DNA from 4 places in the Corynebacterium occultum genome. Region 1 is predicted to be linked to each of the others. Evidence: riboswitches for the same ligand, from Rfam matches in the RefSeq annotation. Region 1 holds a riboswitch; each other region holds the start of a gene.
What was found. A riboswitch is a leader RNA that binds a small molecule or an ion and turns the genes downstream of it on or off. The one in region 1 is predicted to bind thiamine pyrophosphate.

Region 1 (5,606 bases):
GCATCGACGATGCCCTGGGCCTGCGGGCACGTATCGTCGAGGCTTTCGAACGTGCCGAGATCACCGAGGACCCGGCGGAGCGGGAACGCCTGCTGACGTTCGTTGTCGTCGGCGCCGGCCCCACCGGTGTGGAGCTGGCCGGCCAGCTGGCTGAGATGGCCCACCGCACCCTCGCCGGGGAGTACACCAACTTCAATCCCTCCGCCGCCAAGATCATCCTGCTCGACGGTGCCCCGCAGGTGCTGCCGCCCTTCGGCAAGCGCCTGGGTCGCAATGCCCAGCGCCAGCTGGAGAAGCTGGGGGTGACCGTCAAGCTCAACGCACTGGTCACCAACGTCGATGAGAACGCCGTGACCTACAAGTCCACCCTGGATGACTCCGAGCACACCATCGAGGCCTTCTGCAAGATCTGGTCCGCCGGTGTCCAGGCATCCCCGCTGGGCAAGATGGTCGCCGACCAGGCCGGTGTCGAGGTTGACCGCGCCGGCCGCGTCCTGGTCAACAATGACCTCTCCCTGGGTGAGCACCGCAATATCTTCGTCCTCGGTGACATGATCGCCCTGAAGGGCCTGCCGGGTGTCGCCCAGACCGCCATCCAGGGTGGCGAATACGTCGCCGAGCTCATCGCCGAGGAGGTTGAGGGCCGCAGCATCGAGGAGCGCGAGGACTTCGACTACTTCGACAAGGGCTCCATGGCCACCGTCTCCCGCTTCTCCGCCGTGGTGAAGATGGGCAATGTCGAGGTCACCGGTTTCATCGGCTGGATCCTCTGGCTCGGTGTCCACGTGATGTTCCTGGTCGGTTTCCGTAACCGCCTGATCTCAGCCCTCAACTGGGGTCTCAACGCGCTCTCCCCGAAGCGCTACAACCTGGCCACCACCCGCGAGCAGCTGTTGGCCCGCACCGCACTGGCCCGGGTGGCAGAGGTCGACCAGATCGCCGCGGATGCCCCGATCGACATCGCCCGCCAGCTCAAGGCCAAGGTCGCCAAAAAGAAGTAGTCACCCCACTTCCACGGGTCTTGCAAAGCCGCGCCTCCCCCCCATCCCCGGGATGATCCGGAAAAGGGCAGGTGCGGTTTTTCTGTGCCCGTTTCGGGAAATATGATGGCCGCCCTTTCAGACCCCCCATCCCCCTGGGTCATCGGTACCGTCGGGTGCCGGAGAGCATCGACGGTTCCGCGGGATGGGGCCCGAGGGAGCACTCCGACCCGCCGAGCATCACCGCAGGTGGATCCCACCCACTGAGCTGCTGTTCCTCCAGCACGAGAGATGAGGCGCGTCGTGAGGTCGCCCGCTGGATTGAGACCTCCTACAACCGGCGGCGCCGACATTCCTCGATCGAACATCGACAAAACATGGCTGGTTTCTGGGTTGAAAAAGCTTGGGTTCAAACAGATCCCCATAATGAACCCCTTGATCTTGTCTATATTTTTTAGAGTCCGCAGACGGCTGCGTCAGCGTCCAGATAGAGGCCGTTGTTGTCACAGCATCATGCTGGTTTCAAGGCGTCCACCGAGCTGGGGACACCGGCGGTGGGGATCCCGAGGATAAGGATCCAGGTCAGAGCAATGGGAACGAAATAATGCTTCACAAATTTAGACAGGCCCGTGAGAGTCCAACCGATGCCGGTGACCAATGCGAAGGTGCCGAACAGAAGCAGTGCGGATTTCCCGCTCGCGGGGATCACCTGCTGCCACACCGCGATCAGGTAGGTGATCACTGCGGTAAATGCCCCGATCAGGGCAATTGCGGCCTGCTTCCGCCGGAAGGACCATGCCCCGAGCTGTAATAAAATGATCGCGGACACCATCCCTGTGATGGCGATGGGCAGTGCATAGAAGAAAACACCGGTTCCCATGGCGTCACCGGGAGCGTGCACCAGGATGTCGCGTACCGGCAGGTTGAGCGTTTCGGGAAGGAACTGCGAGAGGTAGTTCGCTCTCATGGTGTTCGCCGCAGAGGCCACGAAGGTTTCCGGGTTCTCCCCCGCGGGAACTGCCGCAGCAATCTCATTAGCGATGACCGCTTCCCGAGAGCTGCCTGCGGCGAGCGGTTGAACCTCGAACCCGCCTGCCTGCGCCTCATCAAGCTGGCTCTGAAGTCGCTCGGCCGCGAGTAAATCGCCTTCTATCCGGATGGCCATTCCCTGCGGTGCGGGGTTGGCAAGAGTCGCCACGAACAAGAGGGACATGGCGGTCGCGAGAAAAAATGGAAACCAGATCACTGAGATGACCTGACGCAGAGACAGGGTTGGGGTGGGATGCATCGAAGTCCTCAAGATTGAAAAAGGAAATATAACCTATCAATTCTCCCTATATTGAATGATCCCGCCAATTAAGGGGGGTAGGCGGTTTTCCCGGGAGACGGTGGCTGCGGGAGTGAAGATGAGCGGTGCTCCTGATGGTGTGAACAGGAGATAACAGGCCCATGGGGCATGCAGCAAGGCTGGTTGTCCTCATCGGGGTGCTTCGTGATCACTGGCTCAGTTCTATCCGGGAGCAGGGAAGAGTGATGATGAAGACCGGCCTGGCGCCGGCCCCCGGTGAGGTGGCGGTGAGTGCTCCACCGTGGTTGCGGTTTCGAGCGGAATCCCCGCGGTAGAACCGCTCGAAGACATGCCTGGGTTTCACAGTCGCCAGGACGTCCCTGGTATCGACGGCCTGGCGTGCCCAGGTCGACAAGATCAAGAACCGTTAGCATCCCCGCGGATCAACGATCCGGGACCTCACAGCCCCCTGCCGCAACCTGAATTAGGGCTCTGCTAGTTTGGGGGCAAGAGACACGGGGTGCCGGAAGAGGGCTGAGAGTAAACCCGTTGAACCTGCTCTAGGTCGTACTAGCGAAGGGATGTCCCCACGTGGCATATCCATATTTTCAGGCCGTGGAGCTGCTGCGGCAGCACACTCCCCTGGTCCAGTGCCTGACCAATTCCGTGGTCATGCAGTTCACCGCCAATGTCCTTCTCGCCGCCGGGGCCTCACCCGCGATGTGCGACACCCCGGAGGAATCGGCTGACTTCGCCGCGGTGGCCAATGGTGTGCTCATCAATGCCGGCACCCCCAGCTCCGAGCAGTACCGTGGCATGGCCGAAGCCATCCGGGGTGCGACTGCCGCCGGCACCCCCTGGGTGCTGGACCCGGTGGCGGTGGGTGGGTTGAAGATGCGCACCGACTTCGCCCGCGGGGTCGTCGATAAGCGACCCACCGCGATCCGCGGTAATGCCTCCGAGGTCACCGCCCTGGCCGGGCTGGGTGCCGGAGGGCGTGGGGTGGATGCCACCGATTCGGTGGACTCCGCCCTTGAGGCCGCCCGCCGGTTGGCTTCACGTACCGGCGGGGTGGTTGCGGTATCCGGGCCGGAGGATCTGATTGTCTCCCCTGATCGGGTGACCAGGCTGCATTCCGGGGACCCGATGCTGCAGCTGGTGATCGGCACCGGCTGTTCCCTGGGAGCATTGACCGCCGCTTACCTGGGGGCCTGCCGGGGCAGCGGTCTCTCGCTTCACGACGCCGTGCTCGCTGCCCACGCCCACATGGGTGTCGCCGGCCAAATCGCCGCCGACCGCAGCCAGGGCCCGGGTACTTTCGCGGTGGCTCTGATCGACGCCCTCCACGGGGTCGATGTCGAGGACATCCGGACACTCAGCACCATTCAGGAGGATCTGGGATGATCGACTACTCTCTCTACCTGGTCACCGACCCGCAGCTGGGTGGTGGCCCGGGCAAAGTCGCCGACATCGTCGAACGTGCCATTGCCGGTGGGGTCAGCGTGGTACAGCTGCGGGATAAGGAAGCTACTGCCGCTGAGTTCCTGGAGCGTGCCCTGGAACTGAAGGCCGTGACCGACGCCCAGGGGGTTCCGCTCTTTGTCAATGACCGCGTGGAGGTTGCCGTGGAACTGGGGCTGCATCTCCACATCGGGCAGGGTGACATGTCTTATCCCGAGGCCCGTCGACTGCTGCCGGAACCGCTGAAACTTGGGTTGACCATTGAAAACGGTCAGCAATTGGAGGAGTGCATCCGGCAGTGCCGGGAGCAGGGGGTACGACTGCCGGACGTGGTTGGTCTCGGCCCGGTACTTGATACCCCCACCAAGCCGAATGCCCCGGCTGCAGTCGGGGTGGAAGGTGTGGCTGAGCTGGCCCCGATCGCAGCCGCTCAGGGCATGGCATCGGTGGCCATCGGTGGCGTGGGAGCGCATAATGCCATCGAGCTGGCGGCCACCGCCACCGACGGGCTCTGTGTTGTCTCTGCCGTGATGGCCGTCGAAAACCCCCGTGCTGCGGCCGCAGAGCTGCGCGCCACCTGGGAAAAGCACCATCAGCGCCCCGCACCTTCCTGCCCGAGGGTGCTCTCCATCGCCGGCACCGACCCCTCCGGTGGGGCCGGCCTGCAGGCAGACCTGAAATCCTTCACCGCGGCTGGCGGTTACGGCATGGCGGTGGTCACCTCCCTGGTCGCCCAGAACACCCGCGGGGTGCGCAGCATCCACACCCCGCCCCTGGATTTTTTGGAAGAGCAACTGGCCGCTGTCTTCGAGGACGTTGAGGTTGACGCGATCAAGATCGGCATGCTGGGTTCCGCCGACATCACCGCGGTGGTCAGTCGCTGGCTGGAGGAACAGCCCCATGGGCCTGTGGTCCTGGACCCGGTGATGATCGCCACCAGCGGTGACCGCCTGCTGGATGCCGATGCTGAATCCGCGATCCGGGAATTGGCCGCCAAGGTGGACGTGGTCACCCCGAACTTGCCCGAGCTGGCCGTGCTCTGTGAGCAGCCCGAGGCCGAGGATCTGACCGCCGCAATTGAACAGGCCCAGGTCTTTGCCGCCGCGACTAATACGGTCGTAATAGTCAAGGGTGGCCACCTCAGGGGCCCGGCAGCCGATAATGCCGTGGTGCATCCCCATGGTTTTGTCCACCATGTGCCCAACCCCCGGGTGAACACCTCAAACACCCACGGCACGGGTTGTTCCCTCTCCGCCGCACTGGCGACCCGGATCGCTGCCGGTCAGAGTGTGGAGGATGCCCTGGAATGGTCCACCGCCTGGCTCAATGAGTCCCTGCGCGGGGCGGATGCCCTCCAGGTGGGTAAGGGAAATGGTCCCGTCGATCACTCCCATCTCTCCCGACGCCTGGCACGGGCCGGGGACCCCACCCCCTGGGCACACCTCCAGGCCGAGCCCTTGAATGGGGCGGATGCCAATCAGCTGTTACCCGCTACCGCGGTGGCACCCCTGCCCCGGATCGCACCTGCCGGCCCCTACACTCAGGCGCTCTGGGAGGGTTGTGCCGAGATCATCGCCGAGATCACCGCCTCTCCCTTCATCCGCGGCCTGGGTGACGGCACCCTCTCCCCCACCCAGTTCCTCACCTACCTGAGCCAGGATGCCCACTACCTGCGGGAATATTCCCGCTCCCTGGCGCTGTTGGGGGCCAAGGCACCTGATGCCGTTGACCAGGTGGCTTGGGCGGAAAGTGCCGCCGAATGCCTGGTGGCGGAAGCGGAACTGCACCGCACCCATCTGGGTACGGCAGGCCTGGCGGTAAAGACCATCGCCGCCCCCTCCCCCGCCACCGCCGCCTACACCGATTTCCTGCTGGCC
Region 2 (5,606 bases), 390 kb from region 1:
ATGACCTGCCTTCCCTTCGTTGCCCGTCCTGTTCACGGGTCGCCCCATCCTGTTCACGCAGCCATTCCTGATGAGACTGCGCCACATTCGCATAACTATATCTGTGCTCGGGGGAGCCGCCGTGGCGGCGCACCGCAGCCATATGGGAACTACTCCCATAACCCTTGTGCGAAGCCAAACCATAAGCGGGATAGCGCCCATCAAGTTCCACCATATAATCATCCCTGGTCTGCTTGGCCAGAACACTGGCTGCGGCGATACATCGGGCAGCCGCATCACCGCCGATCACCGGCAGGCTCGGAATCCCCAGCCCCGGTACCCGCATCGCATCTGTGAGGACATACCCTGGCCGCAGCTCCAAGGCGGCCACCGCACGCCGCATCCCGGAGATATTGGCGTGCTGGATGCCCCGGGAATCAACCTCCCACGCGGAAATGGAGATCACCGACCAGGCCAGGGCCTTGTTCTTGATGATCGGCATGAGTTCCTGCCTTAACTTCGCACTGAGCTGTTTGGAGTCAGTCAAGCGATCCAGTTCCGGGATTGGCCTGTCCGGGAGGATGCAGGCCGCAATGGTGATGGGACCGCAACAGGCCCCACGGCCAGCCTCGTCCACCCCGGCGACCGGGCCCAGTCCCTGCCGGGAGAGCGCAACCTCATAGGTCCGCAGCTGTTTGAGTCGACGCACCCGCACCATGGGGATCAAGAAACCTGTTCCTGGGAGGGGTCAGTCCTGGATGTCCGGGTCATCCACCCCGCCGATACGGCCCAGCGGGAAGATGATGGACTGAACCTTGCCGCGGATATTTTCCTCCGGAATGGTGCCCTGATACTGGTCGCCGATGTGGTAGCGCGAGTCCATGGAGTTGGTGCGGTTATCGCCCATCATGAAGTAGTGGTTCTCAGGCACCGTGAGCGGACCGAAGTAGTTACCCCCGCACTCCTCAGAACCGGTGTTCGGGTCCACCGCGAACTGGGCCGGCTGGAGGGTGTAGGAATCATCAACCTGGGCCCCGTCAACCATGATCCCGGGATCTCCTGCCTGGCAGGACACCGTCTGGCCACCGGTGGCGACAATGCGCTTGACCAGGTTGTTCTCATCTGGGGCGACGAGCCCCACGTAGGAACCAAAGTTCTGCAGACCCCGGATCACGGAGTTCTCCGAGCGTGGGGAAATATAGGCGGTGTTCCAGGATTCGGTGCCTTCGTAGACCACGACATCACCGGGCTCCGGATCGGAGAGGGCGTAGGAGATCTTGTCCACGAAAATACGGTCACCGGTGCAGCCCTCACAACCGTGAAGGGTGGGTTCCATGGAGGCAGAGGGGATCAGGTACATCCGGCCCACAAAAGTCTGGAAGACAAAAATGAGCAGCAGGGTCAGGACAATGACCACCGGCACCTCGATGTACCAGGGGGTGCCTTTCTTTTCCGGCTCCTCTTCCGCCCCGGTTTCCTCCGCTTTCGCAGAGTCCGCGGAAAGTGCCGGGCTATCCTCGTCCCGATGGTTTTCGGGCACCGCGCCCCTATTCTGGTCAGCGTTCAGGCCACCGGGTTGGCCGGCTGGGTTCGGGCGGGATGAATCAGTCACGCCTGACAACTCTAGCAGGCACCCTTTCCCCTACCCGCCGCAACATGGCCCGCGTCGATCCGGGGAGGGGTGGGCGTCGCAAAGCACGGCCTGAACCGGGGGGATATACCGGAGCAGGCCTGGCGGACCGGAAAAACCACCCCGGGCAGCGAGAAAATTCGCTGCCCGGGGTGGTCCAGGTCAAAGCTTCAGACAAACCTCCGGAAGAGGTGTGAAATCAGCGCTTCTCCTTGATCTTCGCTGCCTTGCCGCGCAGTTCGCGCAGGTAGTACAGCTTCGCACGACGGACATCGCCGCGGCGGATGATCTCGATCTTTTCGATGTTCGGGGAGTGAACCGGGAAGGTACGCTCGACACCGATACCGAAGGAAACCTTACGGACGGTGAAGGTCTCGCGGATGCCGCCACCCTGGCGACGGATGCAAACACCCTTGAACAGCTGGGTACGGGTGTTGCTGCCCTCGATGACCTTGACGTGGACGTCAAGGGTATCGCCGGGGCGGAAAGCCGGGACGTCGTCGCGCAGCTGTGCTGCATCAATCTTGTCGATGAGGTTCATATTTAAACAATCCTTATGGTTGCACTGGAAAGAGGAGCCTGGCGGCACTTCCCCTGCTGGGGCGCTCGGCCGGTTCATATCCGAAACAGGTATGCAGCTGAGGTCCCCGAACGGGCACGCACAGTCAACCTCGATATTGTGCCATGTTTTTCCAGTCAGACCAAAATCCGCCGCCCCAGGTTCAGGACAACGGATCATCGACGGGGCGAAATGTCTGAATGTGGGTGGCAGCACACCATGGTCCCCGAACTTTTTCACAGCGCCCCCACCCCCACTTCCCCACTTTCCCGTGGCCAGTCTTGAGCGGGTTGTTCTACACTGTGCCTCGACCCCCACGGGTGCCCGAGGTATCGGGCTGAGATCGCGCTGCACCACCCCCGCGCGGGACCGTTGAACCTGTCTGGTTAGCACCAGCGGAGGAAGCGAGGATCATGGCGCAGATGCCCGGATCACCCCTCAGTTCCCGCGAACCTGCGGAGCACACCAGGCAGGACCTTTTACCGGCTTCCTGGAGGATGATTTCCTTGCCCGTGCACGGCTCTGAGAAAACACTTGATCTACGCTGCTATGTCGTCACCGGCACAGCAGATCACCGCCGCACCGTTGAAGTGGCACGGGCAGCGGCGGCGGGCGGGGCCGGAGTGATCCAAGTTCGCTCCAAACCGATCACCGCCCGGGAACTCGGCCGACTGGCTGAGGAAATCGCCTATGCCGTGGCCTCCCTCGGTTCCGGTACCCACGTGCTTATCGACGACCGGGTGGATGTCACGGCAGCACTCATGCGGCGCGGAGTGCCGATCCACGGGGTCCACCTCGGCCAGCAGGATCTGCCGGTCCGGGATGCCCGGGAACTGCTCGGCCCGGCAGCGATCATCGGCCTGACCACCGGAACCCTGGAACTGGTACAGGCGGTTCACCGGGTGGCGGATGTGGTGGACTACATCGGGGCCGGCCCCTTCCGCCCCACCCCGACCAAGGACTCCGGCCGTCCCCCGCTCGGCATTGCGGGTTATCCCCCACTGGTGGCGGAATCTCCGGTGCCGGTGGTCGCGATCGGGGATGTCACACCGGCGGATGTGCCTGAGTTGGCTGTCACCGGAATTGCCGGGGTGGCGATCTCTCGGGGTTTCATGGAGGCAGCGGCCCCTGACGTGGTGGCAGCAGAGGTCCTCGCGGGTTTTATGGCTGGGCGGAGTGATCAGAAATGAGGGAGAGACAGACTGGGCGGATGATCGTGATCGGTGGTGGTCTGGTTGGCCTGGTGACCTGTTTCGAGTTGAGCGAACAGGGTTTCCAGGTCACTCTGATTGACCCGGAGCCGGCCTCCGGGGCCACCCATTATGCCGGCGGCATGCTCGCCCCGATCGCCGAGGTACAGTACCGGCAGGAAGCACTCTTTCCCCTGATGCTGCAGGCAGCGGCACTCTATCCGGACCTGATTGAGCGGGTCTCCCGGGCCAGCGCATCACCCATTGATTATCGGCCCCGGGGAACCCTGGTGGTGGCAGCAGATCGAGCGGACGCCAGGCACCTGCAGGAGCTGGGTGACTACCAACGGCTCCACGGGATGTCCCCGGTGGAGCTGAGCGTTACCCGGGCCCGCCGGCTGGAGCCAGCTCTTTCCCCCCGGATCAGCGGAGCAGTGAGCATTCCCGATGACCATCAGGTCTCTCCCCGACTCTTCGCGGCCGCACTTCTGGATGTGCTGAAGCAGCGTGGGGTGAAGATCATCAGGGAGCGGGTCAGGCATCTGGAGGGAGCTGATCCCTGCCTCGCGGTGCACACTGAAACACAGGTCATCGAAACCGGCGACGCCCAGGTGATCCTGGCCAACGGGCTGGGTGCCGCCCAGGTCAGCGGCTGGTATACCCAAGACAATCCCCTGCAGCTGCGACCGGTGTACGGCGACATCATGAACCTCCGGGTACCTGAATATCTACGCCCCTTAAGCGAACGGGTGATCCGGGGTTTTGTTGAGGATCGTCCCGTCTACCTGATCCCCCGCTCCGATGGCACCCTCACCCTGGGTGCCAGCAGCCGGGAAAATGACAGTGCCCTACCCAACGTCGGGGCGGTGCATGAGCTGCTGCGTGATGGGATCCGACTGCTGCCCGGGCTGGAGGAATGCGAGCTGCTGGAGGTCGGGGTCGGGGCGAGGCCCGGCACCCCGGATGATCTGCCCTACCTCGGCAGGGTGGGCAGGAACCTGATCATCTCCACCGGTTATTTCCGGCACGGCATCCTGCTCTCTGCCCTCGGTGCCCACGCAGTGGTGGACCTCCTGCTGGGGAAGAAGTTGCCAGCCGGGGTGGATCTGACCGCCTGCGACCCTTGGCGGCACGTCGGTGGCAGCGCACCGGCTGCACACTCCGGGGCTGCGCAGCACCCTGGAACCCCTCCCTTTTGAACACATCCCCAACACCTCCCCACAGGTTTTTTCGATGCCAAGGAGCACTTTCATGAAATACACACTTAATGGTGAAACACAGGACACCACCGCAGCCTCCCTCAGCGTCGCTGAGCTGGTGCAGTCCCTGACCGGATCCGAGAACCCGAGCGGGGTGGCGGTCGCCGTCAATGAGAACGTCATTCCCCGTTCCGCCTGGGATCGCCAGGTGGCCGAGGGCGATGCGGTGGACGTGCTCACCGCGGTCCAGGGAGGTTGATCCCCCCGATGCTGAAAATTGCTGACCGGACCTACGATTCCCACCTGATCATGGGAACCGGTGGGGCAAGCTCCCAGGAATTACTTGAGCAATCATTGAAAGCCAGCGGTACGCAGCTGACCACGGTGGCCATGCGACGTCATGCCGCCGGCACCCGCTCCTCCGGTGAATCCGTATTTGAACTGCTCACCAGGCTCGGCATTGATCTGCTGCCCAATACCGCAGGATGCCGGACCGCCCGGGATGCGAGGATCACCGCGAAGTTGGCCCGGGAGGCGCTGGGCACCAACTGGGTGAAGGTGGAGGTGATCGCCGATGAGCACACTCTGCTGCCGGACACCACAGAACTACTCATCGCCTGCGAGCAGTTGGTCGCTGATGACTTCACGGTGCTGGCCTACACCTCTGATGATCCGGTCGTCGCCACCCGACTGGAAGATGTCGGAGTGGCGGCAGTGATGCCCTTAGGCTCCCCCATCGGCACTGGCCTGGGTATTCTCAACCCCCACAATATCGAGTTGATCTGCAGCCGGGCGCAGGTGCCGGTGCTGCTGGACGCCGGGGTGGGCACCGCCTCAGATGCGGCCCTGGCCATGGAACTGGGTTGTGATGGTGTGCTGCTGGCCAGCGCCATCAACCGCTGTCAGGATCCGGAGACGATGGCCCGGGCCATGCGCCATGCGGTGGAGGCCGGAAAACTGGCACAGGAAGCGGGAAGGATACCGAAGCGCGAGCATGCGACCGCATCCTCCACCTTCGAGGGGATCGCAAGCTGGGCGGAGCAGGTGCT
Region 3 (5,606 bases), 430 kb from region 1:
CCTCCTGCTGCGCCCACATCTCCCACCAGGGCCGGTAGTCAGGATCGCGGCGCAAGGCGCGCTCCCGGCGCAGGGTGGCGGGGGCGTCGATACGCAGGGTGAGCAGGCCCCCCAGGTGTCGGGCCGCGCTTATCGACGCCGCGTTCACCGCACCCGCGCCCTCGACGATCAGGGACTGGCCCGGCATCAGGGGAACCCACTCCCCCGGCTGGTCCTGTGCCCAGTTCCAACGCCGGAAACCGGGTGCACGGGGATCCAGCACCTGGGTGGCGACCATCTCGCTGGCCGCCGCCAGACCACCCCACCCGGGATAGAAATCATCCAGATGCACCAGCTGGAAAGCAGTGTCCTCAGCCAGTTTCCGGGCCAGGGTGGTCTTGCCCGATCCGGAACGACCGTCGATGAGGATGGTGAACATCAGGCGCCGAGGAAACGGAAGGAACCGCTCCACACCGCAATACCGATGGCCAGGGTGGAGATCAGTGCACAGACCAGCAGCAGCACCGCGTCGCGGGCCCCGACGGTGGATTCCCGGGCCCAGGTGCGTCGACCGGAACCGAAACCGCGGGCCTCCATGGCAGTGGCCAGTTTTGCCCCGCGGCGCAGGGAAAGCACCAGCAGGCCGAAGGCCATGGTGAAGAAATGCCGGATCCGGCCCTGGTCCGCCACCCCACGGGAGCGCCTCGCCCGGGCCAGGGAATGCCAGTCAGAGCGGAAGAGTGAGGTCAAGCGGGCGCCAGCCACCGCACCGATGACGAAACGCTCCGGCAGTCGGGCCACCTGAGCCAGACCATCACCCAGGTCGGTGGGATCAACCTTGGCGGCCAGCACCATCACCGGCAGCCCCACCGCGAGGACCCGGACCATGATGGCGGCAGCCAGCTGAAGGGAGTTCTCGGTGACCTGGGCGAAAGCGAACTCAAAGAATACCTGCCCCTCGGGCCGGCCGTAGAGAGCCATGGAGATGCCGGCAATCGGGGCCGCCAGCAGAATCGGCCAGGAACGTTTGAGCAGGGTGGTCCAGCTGACCCCGGCCAGGGGCGCCAGCAGCAGAGTGAAACCCAGGGACACCGCCGCCGAGACCAGGTCCACGCTGAGCAACAGCGGGGTGGCCAGCAGGATCAGCGCTGCGATCCGGGTCACCGGGTTAATGTCGTGCAGCAGATTCATGAAACCTCCACACGGTGATCGCCCAGGGTGGCGATGAACGCCGGATCATGGGTGACCGAGAGGATCGTGGTGCCCTGATCGCTGAGTTCACGCAGCAGGGACACCAGTTCCCGGAAAGTCTCCGGATCCTGACCGAAAGTCGGCTCATCCAGAACCAGCAGCTTCGGTGCCGCCACCAGGGCGGTGGCCACCGAGAGTCGCCGCTTCTCCCCACCGGAGAGGGTGAAGGGATTGGCCTGGGCCAGGTGACTCAGGCGTAGACGGTGCAGAAGCTCTGCACTGCGCCCGGAGGCATCTCCCAACTTCATCACCTTCGGGCCGATCGCCAATTCTTCGGCGACGGTACGAGCCAGAAACTGGTGCTCCGGGTCCTGGAAAACCAGCCCGATCCGTTGCGCCAGGGCAGCCGAACGCCACTTATGCGGTGGAGTCCGCAAACCCTGGCGTAGTTCCTCGGCCAGCTCGAGGTGGCCCTGCCGGGGTGGCAGCAGGCCGGCCAAGGTCAGCGCGAGGGTGGATTTTCCCGCCCCATTGGGCCCGGTGATCACCGTGGAGGCGCCACTGGGCACCCGCAGCGTACGTGGTGGGCCCCACTGGGTTAGCAGATCATGGGCTGAAATCAAGGCCGGGGCCTGGGCGCGCTCCGGGCGGGCCGGCTCCAACAGCGGAGCCCCGGGCAGCTCCGCGGCACTGATTTCCTGAATCTGGCCATCGGACAACCGGAGGATGGTGTCCACCACCGGCAGCCAGAGTTCATGGCGGTGTTCGATGACGATGAGGGTGGCACCGGTCTGGGCCACCACCTGTTCCACGGCAGCGACGACCTCCCGCTGCCCCTGGGGATCCAGGTTTGCGGTGGGCTCATCGAGCAGGATCAGGTTGGCCCCCATGGCCATCACCCCGGCCAGTGCCAGGCGTTGTTTCTGTCCACCGGAAAGATGCGCGGTGGGGTGGTTCAAGGGCAGCTCAAGTCCCACCAGCTCCAGGGCACGTTCCACCCGGGGCCAGATCTCCTCCCGCGGCGCCCGCAGGTTCTCACAGCCGAAAGCCACATCATCACCGATCCGGCTGGCGATGACCTGGGAGTCCGGGTCCTGGAGGACCATGCCGACGGTGGGGGTGTCCGCGGCGTCGATAAGCAGGGTGCCCCGGGACTCGCCTTCCTCGGAGTCACCGAGCACCCCGCCGAGAGCGCTGAGCAGGGTGGATTTACCCGAACCCGAATTGCCGGTGAGCAGGACACGCTGGCCCGGCGCGATGTCGAGGTTCACACCCTGCAGTGCCGGGTCGCGGCGTGAGGCGTGCCGCCAGCCGAAGTCGTGGGCGCGCACTGCGGCGCCGCCCAGGAGGTTGCGGGTCATACCTGGTGTCGCAGTTCCCGCCCGACGGCGAAGCGGTCCAGTGCGCCGGTGGCGGCCAGTGAGCGGACCAGGATGAAGCCGAGGATGCCGGCGAGGATCAGTCCGGAGAGTGCGGTGCAGGCCAGGTAGATGAGGTTGAAGCTCAGGGACATGGCGAGGTTTCCGCTGGTGAACAGTTCCAGGATCACCGCGGCCACGCCGGCTCCGACACCTGCCAGCGCGGCCACCGGCAGGGTGAAGCGGCGGTAGAGGAAGGCGGCGAAGATGAGCTCGGCGCCCAGGCCCTGGGCGATGCCGGAGTAGAGGGTGGTGATGCCCCACTGGTTGCCGAGGGTGGCGGAGACGATGGCGGCCAGCAGTTCCACGAAGATGGCGGCTCCGGGTTTCCGGATGACCAGGCCACCGATTACGCCGCCCAGCAGCCACACGCCGGAGGCCAGGCCACCGAAGCCCGGGGTCAGGGCATCGAAGGCGGTGAACCAGGCGTAGCCGATGGAGTTCCATATCCAGAAGATCAGTCCGCAGGCCACGCCGAGCACGGCGGCGATGATGATGTCGATGACCCGCCAGGTGGGTCGTTTCGTTATGGCTGTGTTAGTCATGCTGTTCTCCCTAGCGCCGGCATTATCCGGATCAGGTTCAACGGTCGCCGTGATATGGCATCTCAGCCCGGACTTTCACCGGGCACCCGTGGTTATCAAGTTTTCCCCGTCAAGTGTAGTTCATCAGTGTCACCCCAAGCCATTCGCCCTGCCGACCGCTCCGCCCGGTTCCACACCCCGGTGGCGGCAGTTGGGGCGGAAAATATCCCCGCCCCAGAACCCCACCTGAGCAGCAACTTCAGTGTCGCCGGTCACATTGCATGGTCGTCCTCGATCTCATGGGTGAAGGAAAACTGGCACAGTGGGGTCATAGATCGACCAGCCTGATCTCCCCCCGAACAGCTGGCAAACCCTGGTCTGCCAAGAGGAGAACATCATGCGAATAGTCGTCATCGGAGCTACCGGCAACGCTGGCACCGCAGTACTGCGCGCCCTGAAAAACACCCCCGAGGTCACCTCCATCACCGGGATCGCCCGGCGATTGCCTGACACCACCGCCGAACCCTATGTTGACTGTGAATGGGTCAGCGTGGATGTGGGCGCTGAGGAAGCCGTCACCCACCTGAGCCAGGCGTTGGCGGGGGCGGATGCGGTGATTCACCTGGCCTGGCTGATCCAGCCCAATGACCGTCGGGAGTTACTGCACCAGGTCAATGTCACCGGCACCCGGCATGTCGCCGAAGCTGTCGCCGCCGCCGGGGTGCCTCATCTTGTGGTGGCCTGCTCGGTGGGATCCTATGCACCCGATGAAACCCGGGATGGTCTGCGCGATGAAAGCTGGCCGGCCACCGGCATCACCTCCTCGCATTACAGCAGTGACAAGGCTGATCAGGAGCGGGTGCTCGATGAATTCAGTGCCCAGCATCCCGAGATCATCGTCACCCGCCTGCGCCCCGGCCTGATCTTCCAGGGGGATGCCGGCGCCGAAATCCAGCGCTACTTCCTGGGGCCCAAGGTTCCGGTCCAGTTGCTCAAGGCCGGAAAGTTACCCACCCTGCCGCTGCCGAAGGGTATCCAGGTGCAGGCGGTCCACTCCGATGATGTGGCCCGCGCCTATGCTGCGGCTGTCGTCAAGCGGGCCCCCGGGGCCTTCAATGTCTGTGCCGATGACATCCTCGGCCCGCAGGAACTGGCCGATATCGTGGACCACGGTCACTTCGTCGAACTGCCCCCGGCACTGGTGCGGGGGAGCGTGAAGGCAGCCCACAAGTCTGGTGCGCTCGCCGCGGATGAGGGCTGGATCGACATGGCCATGCAGGTGCCGCTGATGGACAACACCCGGGCACGTACCGAGCTGGGGTGGGAGCCCCGGCACACTGCCGCGGAAGCCCTCAAGGAACTTTTCGAGGGCCTGATCAGCGGCCGGGGTGCACCCTCGGTGCCGCTGCGACCCCGCTCCGCGGAGGTCACCTCCCAGGAGCGTCCCGAGGTGCCGGAGCGCATTGACCGCGAACTCCTCGAGCTCTACCTTTCCGACCATCTCAGCGGTGCCACTGCCGGCACCTCCCGGATGGCCCGGATGGCCGATGATTTCGTGGACACCCCGGTTTTCCCGCAACTTTCCGCCGTGGCGGAGGAACTGCGGTGGGAACGCTCCTTCCTCAAACAACTCATCCACGACCTTGGTCTCAAACAACTGCCCTACCGGCAGGTGGTTGCGGGGGCGGCGGAACGTGTCGGCCGGCTCAAGGGCAATGGCCGTGCGATCAGCCGCTCTCCGATGACCATGCTGCTGGAGACCGAACTGATGCGCAGCGCAGTGGTAGGAAAGAGAGGCGGCTGGCAGGTACTGCGGGAACATGCCGCAGACCTCAACCTGGACCCGGAGGTCTTCGATGAACTCCTGGCCCAGTTGGATCGCCAGCTCAACGCTCTCGATGAGGTCCACGCCTACGCCCGAGCCAGGGCGTTGCGCGCGGACCGCGAGATATACCCCGATTAATTCACCCCGAAAGGAAAAGAACATGACCGACCCGAAGAACAACCAGAACAAGCCCGAAGATCAGGATGAGAACCTGGACAACCCCTCCACCGATGAGGAGAAGGTCCGGGAGCAGGAGGCGGAGTCCTTCCCCGCCTCTGATGCCCCCGGTAACTACTGATAGCCATGTCCCCACTCCCTGAGCCCGAGGCCACCGCCGAGGAGATCTCTCTCCTCGCGCGGCGGCACGGGTTCATCGTGGCTGCTGCGGAATCCCTGACCGGCGGGAAAATCAGCAGCCGTCTCTGTGCCGCCGAATCCTCCTCGGAGTGGTTCGCGGGCGGAGTGGTCTCCTACTTCAGCCGGGTTAAACGCGAGGTGCTCGGAGTTCCGGAGAACACCCCGGTGATCTCTGAGGCTGCCGTGAGTGCCATGGCCACCGGCCTGGCCAACCTCATGAAGGCGGACTCCACCGTCGCAGTTTCCGGGGCCGGTGGTCCCGAGGGGCAGGAAGGCAACCCGCCGGGCACCACCTGGATCGCGGTTCAGGTT
Region 4 (5,606 bases), 850 kb from region 1:
ACCCCATGGAACCCCAAATAAATAACTCGACCTCCCCGGCACCGCAGAAGTTGCCACGGGAGGTCGTCATTGTGCTGGCGGTCCTGGTCATCTCCGCGATGATCATGATCCTCAATGAGACCATCCTTTCGGTGGCCCTCCCCTCCATCATGGAGGACTTCCAGGTGCCGGAAACCACCGCCCAGTGGCTGACCACCGGTTTCATGCTCACCATGGCGGTGGTCATCCCCACCACCGGTTTCCTGCTGGACCGTTTCACCACCAAGACGATCTTCGTCACCGCCCTGCTCTTCTTCACCGTGGGCACCTTCATCGCGGCCCTGGCCCCCACCTTCGCCATCCTGTTGGGGGCCCGCATCATCCAGGCGGTGGGTACCGCCCTGGTGATGCCCCTGCTGATGACGGTCACCCTCACGGTGGTCCCCCCGGAGCGTCGGGGCGCGATGATGGGCATCATCTCCATCGTCATTTCGGTGGCCCCGGCGCTCGGCCCCACCGTCTCCGGTTTCATCCTCAACTCCCTGAGCTGGCACTGGCTCTTCTGGATGATGCTGCCGATCGTGCTGGTCGCCCTGGTGGTGGGCACCATCCTGATCAAGAACATCGGGGAAACCAGAAAGTCCCCGCTGGATGTGCTTTCGGTGCTGCTGTCCGCCCTCGCCTTCGGTGGTCTGGTCTACGGACTCAGTTCCATCGGCGCCATCCTCAACGGGGAAGGTGGCATGGCGATCATGATCCTCATCATCGGTGTCATCTCCCTGGTGGTCTTCGGTTGGCGTCAGATCCAGCTGGGCAAACAGGGCCGCGCACTGATGGACCTGCGCCCCTTCCAGATCCGGAACTTCACCTTCTCCCTGCTCGCCATCCTGCTGGCCTTCGGCGCCATGCTGGGTACCGTCATGGTGCTGCCGATCTACCTACAGAACTCCCTGGGAGCCACCGCCCTGGTCACCGGCCTGGTGGTCATGCCGGGTGGTCTGATGCAGGGTCTGATCGCGCCTTTCATCGGGCGTTTCTATGACAAGGTGGGCCCCCGCCCCCTGCTGATCCCCGGCGCCGTCATCCTCGCCGCAGCAGCCTGGTCACTGACCCTGCTGGGTAGTTCCACCCCGATCTGGCTGGTGGTTGTCCTCCATGTGGGCTTCTCCCTCGGCATGTGCCTGATGATGACTCCCCTGATGACCACCGCCCTGGGTTCCCTGCCCAAGCAGCTCTACGGTCATGGTTCCGCCATCCTCAACACCCTCCAGCAGCTGGCGGGTGCCGCCGGTACCGCCATCATGATCGCGGCCCTGTCCTTCGGCACCCTGCTGGCCAGCGACTCGGGTCTCTCCCAGACCGCGGCCGTGGCCTCCGGTGCGCGGGTGGCCTTCATCGCCGGTGCCATCATCGCGGTGCTGGCCCTGGTTGCCTCCCTCTTCGTCACCCGGGTCCGGGAGGAACCGAGCTCCGCACCCGCCCCTTAATGCAAGGTGCGGGGAGCTCCCTCCACATGGGCACGGAGGGTCTCCCGAATCTCCGCCCGATCCCCACGGCGGATGCACTCCACCAATAACTCATGGTGAGTGCAGAGGAGCGCATCATCATGACGGTGGTGTTGGGTGGCTGCGAGAACAAGAGTCATCTCCGCTTCCATCACCGGCCAGAACTTCATCATGAAGGAGTTGCCGGAGGTCTCCCAGACCCCACGGTGGAAAGCCATGTGCGCCTCATGACGCCCCAGGGAGTCGGGGTCACGCATCTGCTCGAGGTAGGTGGCCAGGGTTGCGTCAAGCACCGCCATCCGCTTCCCCGTCGCGTCAGCCAGGATGGCATCGATGGCGGCCATGTCATTGACCAGGCGCACCGCAGCCAGCTCCCGCACCCGCTCCGCACTGACCTCACTGACGCGGTAACCCCGGTAGGCCTCCTGCACCAGGTAGCCATGTCGGGCGAGCTGGTTCAATGCCTCCCGCACCGTCGGGCGACTCGTGCCGAGCCGCCGGGTCACATCCGCCTCGATGATCCGCTCCCCCAGGGAAATTTCCCCCAGCACGATCCGACGTTTCAGATCATCAATGATGCTCTGCCGCCGCTGTGTGTTAGCGGACGCCACCACCTGGGTACCGCCGGCTGGTTCCTTGCCTGCCATACGAAGGTTCCTTCTTCCCTGCTTTCGGAATGCCTGCCCATTCTCCCACAATGCAGCCCCGGAAAAGCCCGATTCTCCTGCTCTTTTGGCCCCCTATCGCTGTCGAGGGAATAGCCATAGAATTTTGTTATGGCGATCATCTACAACACCGCGACCACGCTCAACGGTTTCCTCGCCGATGAGCACAACTCCCTGCAATGGCTTTTCGACGTCCCCGGCAGTGAGGAAGCCGAGCAAGAGATGGACACCTTCCTCGCCGGGGTTTCCGCCCTGGTGATGGGATCCACCACCTATGAGTGGATCCGCCAGGAAATGGACCTGCTCAACCACCCCGAAAAATGGCGTGACACCTACGGCGACCGACCCACCTGGGTGTTCTCCTCCCGGGAACGTGAAATCCCCGAAGGCCTGAACATCCAGGTGATCAACAGTCCCGTGGTCGACGCCCTGGACCAGCTCCGCGCCTCAGCCGCCGAATACAACCCGGAGGGTGATATCTGGATCATGGGCGGCGGCGAACTGGCCGGCCAGTTCCTCGACGCCGGGGCCCTGGACCGCATCACCTTCACCATGGCCCCGGTATTCCTGCCCTCCGGGGCTCCCCTGCTACCCCGCCGTGTGGAAAGCCTGCGCCTGAATCTGGCCGAAATGAAACAGTCCGGGCGCTTCATGGAATTCACCTTCGACATCAACCAACCCCCTGAAGGGTGATTTCCTTAACGAACACAACAACCTGAATGCTATGGTCGCGACAGTGACACGGGGTGCCTTCCCGAGGATGGCTGAGAACACACCCGTTGAACCTGATCCAGTTAGCACTGGCGAAGGGACTGTCCGCGCTGCCGCATATCCATACCCTCCCCTGGATCTGTGTGCCTTCTCGGTGGACTCCCCCCTCGCCACCAGCAGAAAGGCAGCACAATGAGCAACGCTCTCCACACCCCCATCTCCGAGCAGGTCGTCCTGGTGACCGGTGGCGCCCGCGGCCTGGGTCGCCGCATCAGCGAGGCATTCCTCAAGGAGGGTGCCCGTGTCATCATCAACTATCACGGTAGTAAGACAGCCGCCGAGGAGCTCGCCGCCGCACACCCCGGCCGTGCCCTCGCCCGCCAGGCTGATGTCAGGGACCGTGCGGCCGTTGATGCCCTGATCGCCCAGGCCTCCCAGGAGTTCGGCGCCCCACTGACCACCGTGGTCAACAACGCCCTGGTGGACTTCTCCTTCGACGGTGACGCCCGCCCCAAGGCCGAGGACATCAGCTTCCGGTGCTTCTCCGAACAATTCGAGGGGGCGGTTGGCGGTGCCCTCAACACGGTGCAGGCCGCCCTGGATGATTTCGGGAAAGCCGGTTTCGGCCGCGTCATCAACATCGGCACCAATCTCTTCCAGAACCCGGTGGTCCCCTACCACGACTACAACGCCGCCAAGGCCGCCCTGCTTTCCCTCACCCGCTCCCTGGCCAAGGACCTGGGTCCGCGCAAGGTCACCGTCAACATGGTCAGCGGTGGCCTGCTCCGCACCACCGACGCCAGCGCCGCCACCCCGGAACCCGTCTTCGACGCCATCGCCGCCGGAACCCCGCTCGGCTCGGCCACCACCCCCGAAGAGCTTGCCGACGCCGTGCTCTTCTTCGCTTCCCCCTGGTCCCGTGCCATCACCGGCCAGAACCTGATCGTCGACGGCGGACTGGTCATGAACTGATGGGCACCCCGGAAAAGAAACAGATCCACCTCAACCTCTTCGCCTTCGCCACCGGACATCACACCGCCGCCTGGCGGGCCCCTGACTCGGTCATCGAAAAACTCGGTGACATCTCCTATTGGGAGGAACTCGCCCAGACCGCGGAACGTGGCCTGCTGGACGCGGTATTCCTCGCCGATGGCCAATCCGCCGGGCTCGGGGGCATAGCCAACGGGCCGGGCTGGTTCCTCGAACCCATCACCACCCTGACCGCCATGGCCCGGGCCACCACAAAGATCGGGCTGGTCAGCACCATCTCCAGCACCTTCTGGCAACCCTTCCACGCCGCCCGCCTCCTGGGCAGCCTGGACCACATCTCCGGCGGACGGGCCGGCATCAACGTGGTCACCTCCATGACCGATGAGGAAGCCCGCAACCACGGGATGGAGCACCTCCCGGCACACCCGGAACGCTACGCCCGAGCCGCGGAATTCATCGAGGTCATCCAGAAACTCTGGGACTCCTGGCCGCGAGATGCGATCCACGCGGATCGTGCCGGGATCTACACAGACCCCGCCCAGCTGCAGGCCATCGACCACGAGGGGGAGTTCTTCGGGGTGGCTGGCCCATTGAATCTGCCGCAGTCACCCCAGGGCCGACCGGTGCTCTTCCAGGCCGGGGCCTCGGAACCCGGAAGGGATCTGGCAGCCCGGCATGCAGAGGGCATCTACGCCGTGGCCTGGGACCTGACGATGGCCCGGGAGTACCGTGCGGATATCCACCGCAGGGCCGCTGCGCTGGGACGGGACCCGGATCGGATCACGGTGATGCCCGGCCTGGTCACCTATGTCGCGGAGACTGAAGCAGCCGCCAGGCAGAAGCAGCGAGAGCTCAATGAGCTGCTCCCCGTGGGGGATTCCCTGCATCAACTGGCCTTCTTCATCGGTCAGGACACCTCCGGGTGGGAACTGGATGAGGCGGTGCCGGAACTTCCCCTGCTTGAGGAGTTCAGGGGCCCGAAGGGGCGTTATGCCACGGTGCTGCGCATCATCGAAACCACCCGCCCCACGGTCCGGGAGCTGCTGGGATACCTTGCTGCCGGTGGTGGGCACGCCACTTTCATCGGCACCCCGGAGCAGGTGGCTGATGAGATCGAGCGTTGGGTGGATGGCGGCGGGGCCGATGGATTCAACCTGATGCCACCTGCCCTGCCCAGCGGGATCGAGGACTTCGTGGACCTGGTGGTCCCGGTGCTGCAGGAACGCCGACGTTTCCGCACCTCCTATGAGGGCGACACACTCAGGTCCCACCTCGGGGCTTTAACCCAGAAGTCTGCGCCACCCCACCCGCAGCACCGAATGCGGTAACGCCAGACACTCCCGCAGGAACATCGCCAACCTGGCGCTTCCGGGGGTCGGGGCGGACACCACCTCCACCGGGATGCCCAGGTGCCAGGCCCACAGCCGGGTGCGCAGCAGATGGAAGTCACTGGTCACCACCGTCCAGCAGGTGGTGTCCGGCAACAGCGCGTGGGCGTTCTCCAGGTTCTCATTGGTGCTGGTGGCGGCATTCTCCAGTCGGAGGATGCCAGAGTCGGTGCCGTGTTCGATCAACCAGTCCGCCATGACCTGTGCTTCCCCGCGGCCGCTGAGGACGCCGACCCCCGCAGCGTCGATAAGCGGTTGTGCGCGGCGCAGCCGCTCCCGCAGGATGGCGGAGGGGCGATCCCCGTCAACCAGGGCTCCCAGCACCAGAACCGGGTTCACTACTGGCCGAGCAGACGCTGACGCAGCGC

Region 2: linked by a shared signal. The riboswitch ahead of COCCU_RS08870 (thiamine phosphate synthase) and the one ahead of thiM (hydroxyethylthiazole kinase) in region 1 are both predicted to bind thiamine pyrophosphate.
Region 3: linked by a shared signal. The riboswitch ahead of COCCU_RS14635 (ECF transporter S component) and the one ahead of thiM (hydroxyethylthiazole kinase) in region 1 are both predicted to bind thiamine pyrophosphate.
Region 4: linked by a shared signal. The riboswitch ahead of COCCU_RS03120 (3-oxoacyl-ACP reductase) and the one ahead of thiM (hydroxyethylthiazole kinase) in region 1 are both predicted to bind thiamine pyrophosphate.

Annotation. Positions count from the first base shown of each region.
Region 1 covers NZ_CP046455.1:1,506,724-1,512,329, reverse strand. Annotated here, with positions in the region: gene COCCU_RS07070 (NAD(P)/FAD-dependent oxidoreductase) at 1-1,001, shown strand, start outside; gene COCCU_RS07065 (hypothetical protein) at 1,492-2,268, opposite strand; gene COCCU_RS07060 (cell wall metabolism sensor histidine kinase WalK) at 2,477-2,689, opposite strand; TPP riboswitch at 2,775-2,867, shown strand; gene thiM (hydroxyethylthiazole kinase) at 2,860-3,672, shown strand; gene COCCU_RS07050 (bifunctional hydroxymethylpyrimidine kinase/phosphomethylpyrimidine kinase) at 3,669-5,606, shown strand, end outside.
Region 2 covers NZ_CP046455.1:1,901,356-1,906,961, forward strand. Annotated here, with positions in the region: gene COCCU_RS08850 (DUF2469 domain-containing protein) at 1-2, opposite strand, end outside; gene COCCU_RS08855 (ribonuclease HII) at 1-697, opposite strand, end outside; gene lepB (signal peptidase I) at 728-1,591, opposite strand; gene rplS (50S ribosomal protein L19) at 1,809-2,150, opposite strand; TPP riboswitch at 2,475-2,589, shown strand; gene COCCU_RS08870 (thiamine phosphate synthase) at 2,666-3,358, shown strand; gene thiO (glycine oxidase ThiO) at 3,379-4,557, shown strand; gene thiS (sulfur carrier protein ThiS) at 4,610-4,816, shown strand; gene COCCU_RS08885 (thiazole synthase) at 4,825-5,606, shown strand, end outside.
Region 3 covers NZ_CP046455.1:1,079,312-1,084,917, reverse strand. Annotated here, with positions in the region: gene COCCU_RS05130 (nucleoside/nucleotide kinase family protein) at 1-418, opposite strand, end outside; gene COCCU_RS05125 (energy-coupling factor transporter transmembrane component T family protein) at 418-1,170, opposite strand; gene COCCU_RS05120 (ABC transporter ATP-binding protein) at 1,167-2,531, opposite strand; gene COCCU_RS14635 (ECF transporter S component) at 2,528-3,133, opposite strand; TPP riboswitch at 3,124-3,233, opposite strand; gene COCCU_RS05115 (NAD-dependent epimerase/dehydratase family protein) at 3,510-5,075, shown strand; gene COCCU_RS05110 (hypothetical protein) at 5,098-5,235, shown strand; gene COCCU_RS05105 (CinA family protein) at 5,241-5,606, shown strand, end outside.
Region 4 covers NZ_CP046455.1:657,063-662,668, reverse strand. Annotated here, with positions in the region: gene COCCU_RS03135 (MDR family MFS transporter) at 6-1,466, shown strand; gene COCCU_RS03130 (GntR family transcriptional regulator) at 1,463-2,131, opposite strand; gene COCCU_RS03125 (dihydrofolate reductase family protein) at 2,261-2,842, shown strand; TPP riboswitch at 2,882-2,979, shown strand; gene COCCU_RS03120 (3-oxoacyl-ACP reductase) at 3,053-3,832, shown strand; gene COCCU_RS03115 (LLM class flavin-dependent oxidoreductase) at 3,832-5,178, shown strand; gene COCCU_RS03110 (YdcF family protein) at 5,131-5,577, opposite strand; gene purE (5-(carboxyamino)imidazole ribonucleotide mutase) at 5,577-5,606, opposite strand, start outside.